2 regions of the Streptomyces sp. NPDC003691 genome follow, and region 1 is predicted to be linked to the other one. Evidence: predicted binding sites of a transcription regulator. Region 1 holds the regulator's gene; the other holds the start of a gene.
The links. The regulator HrcA, encoded in region 1, represses chaperone genes, less so after heat shock. The targets are predictions, from matches to a motif close to TTNGCACTCNGNNNNNCNGAGTGCNAA.

Region 1 (4,414 bases):
CCTCGTAACCGTCGTCCCGGCCGGATTCGGGGTCCCCGAGCGGGGTCTCGTACCAGCTGGACTCGCCCGCGAGCTGCTGGCGGTAGACCTCGACGGCGCTCGGGTCGGAGACCCGCGGCTGCGGCATGAAGAGGTTCACGCCGAACGGCCGCGAGGTGAGCCCCCGGATCTGCTTGATCTCCTGGTACATCCCGTCGGTGGTCTTGTACCCGGCGGCGAGAAAGCCGAGGCCGCCCGCTTCGGAGACGGCCGCGGCGAGTCGGGGATTCGACGCCCCTCCGGCCATCGGCGCCGCGATCACGGGATGCCGGAACAGATCGGACAGGGTGGGAGACCCGGAGGGCGCGGAGGACATGCAGGCATCGTGCCACCTGCGTACGTCCGTGACGAAACGGGCCCCGCGCACCGGCCGGGCCGTGGCGCCGCACCGTCCCCCGGGGTCGCGTGGACCCCGCGAGCCCCATGGGCCCCGGGTTTGTCCGGGCCCCGCGCACCGTCCCCGGCCGGGCGGCTTTCACGGGTCACGGGTTCCCCGGCACCCGCCCGCGGGACGGGCGGCCGCTCGTTACGGGAGCGACGCGGCCCGGGCGGCCCGGCGGTACGGACGGGGGCGGCCGCTTTTTACGGCAGCGACGCGGCCCGGGCGGCCCGGCGGTACACGCGGGTCCCGGCCCCGCGGCGGGCGGGGCCGGGCGAACGGCCCCGGTCCCGGCCCCGGGCGGACCAGGGCGGGGCCGGAGGCCGCCAGGCCGTACGGCCTAACGGCCGTTGAACGCGTCCTTCAGACGGGAGAACAGCCCCTGCTGGCCCGGCTGGAACTGGCCCGTGGGCCGCTCCTCGCCGCGCAGCTTGGACAGCTCCCGCAGCAGCCGCTCCTGCTCGGGGTCGAGCTTCGTCGGGGTCGTCACCTCGACATGGACGATCAGATCGCCGCGGCCGCCGCCGCGCAGATGCGTCACTCCGCGGCCGTGCAGCGGGATCGACTGCCCGGACTGCGTACCGGGCCGGATGTCGACCTCCTCCAGACCGTCGAGCGTCTCCAGCGGCACCTTGGTGCCCAGCGCGCCCGCCGTCATGGGGATGGTGACCGTGCAGTGCAGATCGTCGCCGCGGCGCTGGAACACCGCGTGCGGCAGCTCGTGGATCTCGACGTACAGATCACCGGCGGGTCCGCCGCCGGGGCCGACCTCGCCCTCGCCGGCCAGCTGGATCCGGGTGCCGTTGTCGACGCCCGCGGGGATCTTGACCGTGAGGGTACGGCGGGAGCGGACCCGGCCGTCGCCCGCGCACTCGGGGCACGGGGTCGGGACGACGGTGCCGAAGCCCTGGCACTGGGGGCAGGGCCGCGAGGTCATGACCTGGCCCAGGAAGGACCGGGTGACCTGGGAGACCTCGCCCCGGCCGCGGCACATGTCGCAGGTCTGGGCCGAGGTGCCGGGCGCGGCGCCCTCCCCGGAGCAGGTGGTGCAGACGACCGCGGTGTCGACCTGGATTTCCTTGGTCGTCCCGAAGGCCGCCTCGTTGAGCTCGATCTCCAGGCGGATCATCGCGTCCTGGCCGCGGCGGGTGCGCGAACGCGGGCCGCGCTGGGACGCCGTACCGAAGAAGGCGTCCATGATGTCCGAGAAGTTCCCGAAGCCACCGGCGCCGAAGCCGCCCGCGCCGCCGCCGCCCGACTGGGAGAGCGGATCGCCGCCGAGGTCGTAGACCTGCTTCTTCTGCGGGTCCGACAGCACCTCGTAAGCGGCGTTGATCTCCTTGAACCGCTCCTGGGTCTTCGGGTCCGGGTTCACATCCGGGTGGAGTTCCCGGGCGAGCCTGCGGAACGCCTTCTTGATCTCGTCCTGGGATGCGTCGCGGCGCACGCCGAGTACGGCGTAGTAGTCCGTGGCCACTTACGACTCCGCCAGGATCTGTCCGACGTAACGTGCCACTGCGCGTACCGCTCCCATCGTTCCGGGGTAGTCCATGCGGGTCGGTCCGACCACGCCGAGTTTCGCAACTGCCTCGTCGCCCGAACCGTAGCCGACGGTCACGACGGACGTTGCGTTGAGGCCCTCGTGGGCGTTCTCGTGACCGATGCGCACGGTCACGCCCATGCCTCCGCCGGACTCCTTGGCCTCGCCGAGCAGCTTGAGGAGCACCACATGCTCCTCCAGCGCTTCCAGCACCGGCCTGATCATCAGGGGGAAGTCGTGTCCGAAGCGGGTGAGATTGGCGGTACCGCCGATCATCAGCCGCTCCTCCGTCTCCTCGACGAGGGTTTCGAGGAGGGTGGAGAGCACGGTGGAGACCGTGCCGCGGTCCTCCGGGTCGAAGGAGTCGGGAAGGTCCTGCACCAGCTGCGGCACATCGGTGAACCGGCGGCCGACGACCCGGCTGTTGAGCCGGGCCCGCAGATCGGCGAGGGACGCCTCGCCGAACGGGGCGGGGCAGTCGATCATCCGCTGCTCGACCCGGCCGGTGTCGGTGATCAGGACCAGCATCAGCCGGGCCGGGGCGAGCGCGAGCAGCTCGACATGGCGCACCGTGGACCGGGTCAGCGAGGGGTACTGCACGATCGCGACCTGGCGGGTGAGCTGCGCCAGCAGCCGCACCGTGCGCCCGACGACGTCGTCGAGGTCGACCGCGCCGTCGAGGAAGCTCTGGATGGCCCGCCGCTCGGCCGCGGAGAGCGGCTTCACTCCGGCGAGCCGGTCGACGAAGAGGCGGTACCCCTTGTCGGTGGGGATCCGGCCGGCGCTGGTGTGGGGCTGGGCGATGAAGCCCTCCTCCTCCAGTACGGCCATGTCGTTGCGGACGGTCGCCGGCGAGACACCGAGCTGATGGCGCTCGGTGAGCGCCTTGGAGCCGACGGGCTCCTCGGTGCCGACGTAGTCCTGGACGATGGCGCGCAGCACCTCGAGTCTGCGTTCGCTGAGCATCCCGCGCACCTCCAACTGTCTCGTCCGACCGCTCTCGTCCGGCCGCTCGGTCCGCCCCACGGTTCGGGAGGCGGGCGGGCGGTGTCCCCGGATCGTTCCCCGGTGACCCTTCTGGCACTCCGCACGGCCGAGTGCCAAATCTTCCCCGTGCCAGTGTACGGCCGCCCGGTACGGGCGGAGCAAGACGACCGGCAGGCCACCGAACGCTACCGTGCGGCCGCCCCCCTGCCTCCCCCTGTCCCGGTCCCGACATCCACCGGCCCCGCCCCGTCCGGCCCTGTCCGGCCCCGTCCGACCCCGCCCGGCGGCCGGGCGCCGGGCCCATGCCGTCCTCCTGTGCCCCTCTGCCGTGCTCCTCTCCGGTGCGAGGGCCGTGGCGATAGCGTCCCGGTATGGACATCGCTTGGGAAGACCACGGCTGGGAACGGCTGGCCGAGGGGGTGGGGCGCCGCAGGCTGCCCGGCTGGGACGCGACCTGCGGGCTGGTCGCCGGCCGGGACGGCGCGCTGCTGTACGACACGGGTTCGACGCTCACGGAGGGCGCGGAGCTGCGGGCCCAGGCGGAGACGCTGCTCGGCGGCGGTCGCCGGGTGACGCATATCGCGCTGAGCCATCCGCACTTCGACCATGTGATGGGGACGGCGGAGTTCCCGGGGGCCGAGGTGTTCGGGGCGGCCGGGACGGACACGCTGCTGCCGGGCGAGCGGGAGGAACTGCGGGCGGACGCGGTGCGCTTCGGGGTACCGGAGGAGGAGGCCGGCCGGTCGGCGCGGGCGCTGGTGGCGCCGGGGCGGACGGTCGGCGGGGAGCTGGCGCTGGACCTGGGCGGCCGCCGGGTGCTGCTGGTGAACGCCGGGCCGGGGCACACCGGGCACGATCTGGCGGCCGTGGTGCCGGGCGGGCCGGGTGAACCGGCGGTGGTGTTCTGCGGGGATCTGGTGGAGGAGTCGGGCGAGCCGCAGGCGGGGCCGGACGCGGTCGGCGCCCGCTGGCCGGAGGCGCTGGACCGGCTGCTGGCGCTGGGCGGTGAGACGGCCGTGTACGTCCCGGGGCACGGGGCGGTGGTGGACGCGGCGTTCGTACGGGCGCAGCGCGCTGTGCTGGCGGAGCGCTTCGGGGTGTCGTAGCGTCGGGCGAATGCGCAGCTACAGCCCTGATCTGACCCCGCCGTGGAAGAAGCGGACGCCGGTGCCGGAGGTGGCGGCCGACCCTTCGGACCCGGATCTGGTGGTCGAGGAGGTCGCCACGGGTTTCTGCGGGGCGGTGGTGGGCTGCGAGGCGGGGACGGTGACCCTGGAGGACCGCTTCGGCAAGCACCGGGTGTTCCCGCTGGCTCCGCGGGGCTTCCTGCTGGACGGGCGGGTGGTGACGCTGGTGCGGCCGGGGGCCGGGGCTCCGGCCCGGCCTGCCCGTACGGCGTCCGGTTCGGTGGCGGTGCCGGGGGCGCGGGCGCGGGTGGCCCGGGCGGGCCGGATCTATGTGGAGGGCCG
Region 2 (4,414 bases), on a different contig from region 1:
ACCAATGTCAATCTCCGCCCGTACTACGCGGAGGGCTCCAAGACCCTGGCGTACGAGATCTGCGAGCAGCTCGGCTGGCGGATCCCGGACCAGATCGTCATCCCGGTGGCCTCCGGCTCCCAGCTCACCAAGATCGACAAGGGTCTCCAGGAACTGATCAAGGTCGGCCTGGTCGAGGAGAAGCCGTACCGGATCATCGCCGCGCAGGCCGAGGGCTGCTCCCCGGTCTCCGCCGCGTACAAGGCGGGCCACGACGTGGTCCGCCCGGTGAAGCCGGACACCATCGTCAAGTCGCTCGCCATCGGCAACCCGGCGGACGGGCCGTACGTCCTCGACATCGCCCGGCGCACCGGCGGCGCGGTGGAGGACGTCACGGACGAGCAGGTCGTCGAGGGCATCAAGCTGCTCGCCAGGACCGAGGGCATCTTCGCGGAGACCGCGGGCGGTGTGACGGTCGGCGTGGCGAAGAAGCTGCTGGAGGCGGGCGTCCTGGACCCGGCCGCGACCACCGTCGTCATCAACACGGGCGACGGCCTCAAGACCCTGGACGCGGTCGCCGCGACCAGCGGCCCCACCGCCACCATCCGGCCGAGCCTGGACGCGTTCCGCGCCGCGGGCCTCGCACACTGACCCCGCCGGTCCGCCCCCGGTCCGCCGGGGGCACCGCACCGCCGCCGCAGCCGTACGCCGCCGTCCACCGAGCCCGGGCAGCCGCCCGAGGAAGGCACCACCCATGAGCGTCAACGTCCGCATCCCGACCATCCTGCGCACCTACACCGGCGGACAGGCCGAGGTGGCCGCCGAGGGCGCGAACCTCGCCGAGGTCATCGCCGACCTGGAGAAGAACCACGCGGGGATCGCCGCCCGGGTCCTGGACGACCAGGGCAAGCTGCGCCGCTTCGTCAATGTGTACGTCAACGACGACGACGTCCGCTTCGAGCAGGGGCTGGAGACCGCCACCCCCGACGGCGCCGGAATCTCGATCATCCCGGCCGTCGCCGGCGGCTGACCGCCCCGCGCGCGTCCGGCACCGCCTCGCGCCGTCCGGCCGTACGCGGGCGCACGCCCCGCCGCGGCAACGGGCCGCGCATCCGGCGGCACTGACCCTGGGTAATGGGAATGGCCCCCTCCGTAAGACAAACGGAGGGGGCCATTCTGCATGGTTGAACACGCTAGAGTTGGGGAACGCCCGGTGATCGCCCACCGATGGCCAGGTACGAGAATGCGCCCGGGCTCGATAAGAAGCAGCCAATATGCAGGCGCAACCTGTCGCATAGGTTCCTTTTGTCCGGCCGGATTTGGCCCGGAATTTCCTGAATTCAGGACAATTACCCGATAGTAGCCTCCGGGATTTCTCGTCCGATTGACCTGTTGCAGAGGGCAGTTGTGCAGATACATTCAGCCGCGGTCGACGCGTTCCGGCGCACACCTGTGAGGTCGGGTAGAGGTCTGACCCAGGGTCCGCGAGGTGCGGTCCTGTGCAAGGGCCAGTAATAGGGGAGTTAGGCATGGCTCAGGGCACCGTCAAGTGGTTCAACGCGGAGAAGGGGTACGGCTTCATCGCGGTCGACGGTGGTGCGGATGTTTTCGTCCACTACAGCGCGATTCAGATGGACGGCTACCGCACCCTGGAAGAAGGGCAGCGGGTCGAGTTCGAAATCTCGCAGGGCCAGAAGGGCCCGCAGGCCGACATGGTCAAGCTCTCGGCGGCCTGACCCGACCCGTCCTCGGCGCGCTCGCGTTCTGACGCACGCAGACGCACGCACGCAGACGCACTCAGGGGTCCGCATCCCGCTCGCGCGGGGTGCGGGCCCCTTGTGTTTCCCCGCCGCACCCCTCCCCCACCGGGTGTTTCTCCACCGGCGGAACCCTCCGCGGGGCCCTGCTCACACCGGCCTTCCGGCCCGTGCCCCGCCCCGGCTCCGGGCGTACGGCCTTGCACTCTCGGGTGCCGAGTGCTAATCATTGGCGTTAGCACTCTCCCAGTGAGAGTGATAACTGAAGGGCCGGGTCGGCGAGGCCCGCTCGCCGCGCGGTGCATGGAGCCGCCCGGTGCAGCAGGCCGTCCGTCGCGGGCGCAGGCGCGGTCCGAGAGCTTCCCACACCAGTCCGTGGAGGACACCTCACATGGCAAAGATCATCGCGTTCGACGAGGAGGCACGGCGCGGTCTCGAGCGCGGGATGAACCAGCTCGCCGACGCCGTCAAGGTCACCCTTGGCCCCAAGGGCCGTAACGTCGTCCTCGAGAAGAAGTGGGGCGCCCCCACGATCACCAACGATGGTGTTTCCATCGCCAAGGAGATCGAGCTCGAGGACCCGTACGAGAAGATCGGCGCCGAGCTGGTCAAGGAAGTCGCCAAGAAGACGGACGACGTCGCCGGTGACGGTACGACCACGGCCACGGTGCTGGCCCAGGCGCTGGTCCGCGAGGGTCTGCGCAACGTCGCCGCCGGTGCCAACCCGATGAGCCTGAAGCGCGGTATCGAGAAGGCCGTCGAGGCCGTCTCCGGTGCCCTCCTCGAGCAGGCGAAGGATGTGGAGACCAAGGAGCAGATCGCCTCCACCGCCTCCATCTCCGCCGGCGACACCCAGATCGGCGAGCTGATCGCCGAGGCCATGGACAAGGTCGGCAAGGAAGGCGTCATCACCGTCGAGGAGTCCCAGACCTTCGGTCTGGAGCTGGAGCTCACCGAGGGTATGCGCTTCGACAAGGGCTACATCTCGGCGTACTTCGCCACCGACATGGAGCGTATGGAGGCCGTCCTCGACGACCCGTACATCCTGGTCGTCAACTCCAAGATCTCCTCGGTCAAGGACCTCCTGCCGCTGCTGGAGAAGGTCATGCAGTCCGGCAAGGCGCTGCTGATCATCGCCGAGGACGTCGAGGCCGAGGCCCTGTCGACGCTGATCGTCAACAAGATCCGCGGCACCTTCAAGTCCGTCGCCGTCAAGGCCCCGGGCTTCGGCGACCGCCGCAAGGCGATGCTGAACGACATCGCCATCCTCACCGGCGGCACGGTCATCTCCGAGGAGGTCGGCCTCAAGCTGGAGAACGCGGGCCTCGACCTGCTGGGCCGCGCCCGCAAGGTGGTCATCACCAAGGACGAGACCACCATCGTCGACGGCGCCGGTGACAGCGACCAGGTGGCCGGCCGGGTCAACCAGATCCGTGCCGAGATCGAGAACTCCGACTCGGACTACGACCGCGAGAAGCTCCAGGAGCGTCTGGCGAAGCTGGCCGGCGGCGTGGCCGTCATCAAGGCCGGTGCCGCGACCGAGGTCGAGCTGAAGGAGCGCAAGCACCGCATCGAGGACGCCGTTCGCAACGCGAAGGCGGCCGTCGAGGAGGGCATCGTCGCCGGTGGTGGCGTGGCCCTGCTGCAGGCCTCTTCGGTCTTCGACAAGCTGGAGCTCGAGGGCGACGAGGCGACCGGTGCCAACGCCGTGAAGCTCGCGCTGGAGGCCCCGCTGAAGCAGATCGCCGTCAACGCCGGCCTGGAGGGCGGTGTCGTCGTGGAGAAGGTGCGCAACCTGACCCCCGGCCACGGCCTGAACGCCGCGTCCGGCGAGTACGTGGACATGATCGCCGAGGGCATTCTCGACCCGGCGAAGGTCACCCGTTCCGCGCTGCAGAACGCCGCGTCGATCGCCGCGCTGTTCCTGACCACCGAGGCCGTCATCGCCGACAAGCCGGAGAAGGCCGCCGCGGCCGCTCCGGGCGGCATGCCGGGCGGTGACATGGACTTCTGATCCCGGGTTCGCCCAGGATCGGCAAGGCCGGATCGCCGAAGGGCGGTACCCCCTCTCCAGGGGGTACCGCCCTTCGTGTTGTTCCGGCCTTCGTGTTGTTCCGTGTTGTTCCGTGTTGTTCCGGACCCGGCCGGAGACAGCCGGAGACAGCCGGACCCGGCCGGAGAAAGCCGGGCGGGCCGTGCCGGATCGGCACGGCCCGCCCGGTGCGGGGTCAGCGGACGTCGACGAAGTCCGAGCCGCCCGCGCTGTCGTAGTGCCGCGCGTCAGCGGTGTAGGTGTAGCGCCAGTAGCCGTCGGCCGCCGCGGCGACCTTCAGCGTGGCCTTGCCCTTGGCGTCCGTGTAGGCGTAGCCGCGGACGGACCACTTAGTACTGCCCTTCGGGAGGAAGGACAGGGTCACCCACTGCTTCGGCAGCGCCCGCCAGGTGCTGCCGTTGCGCTCGGTCAGCGTGGTGGTGACGGCGAGGGTCTTGCCCTTCTTCACCGGCTCCGGCGTGGCGTCGGCCGTGTTGACCCGGGTCGCGATCCGGGAGAGCGCCACCGGCGCGGAGGCCGTACCGGCGAAGCCCGCCTCGGTCGAGGTGACGACCCGGTAGTAGCCGTTGCCGCCGCCCGAGCTGAAGCGGAAGGTGTTCCAGTTGGCCGTGTCCACGCCTGCCTG

Region 2: a site for HrcA is predicted at 1,972-1,998, ahead of groL (chaperonin GroEL). Genes of this name have one in related genera too.

Annotation. Positions count from the first base shown of each region.
Region 1 is NZ_JBSFNQ010000005.1:119,943-124,356, forward strand. It holds gene ACWDR0_RS04480 (nitronate monooxygenase) at 1-355, opposite strand, end outside; gene dnaJ (molecular chaperone DnaJ) at 759-1,895, opposite strand; gene hrcA (heat-inducible transcriptional repressor HrcA) at 1,896-2,924, opposite strand; gene ACWDR0_RS04495 (MBL fold metallo-hydrolase) at 3,317-4,051, shown strand; gene ACWDR0_RS04500 (DUF3097 domain-containing protein) at 4,062-4,414, shown strand, end outside.
Region 2 is NZ_JBSFNQ010000008.1:60,687-65,100, forward strand. It holds gene thrC (threonine synthase) at 1-630, shown strand, start outside; gene ACWDR0_RS06185 (MoaD/ThiS family protein) at 734-1,009, shown strand; gene ACWDR0_RS06190 (cold-shock protein) at 1,509-1,715, shown strand; gene groL (chaperonin GroEL) at 2,128-3,750, shown strand; gene ACWDR0_RS06200 (hypothetical protein) at 3,965-4,414, opposite strand, start outside.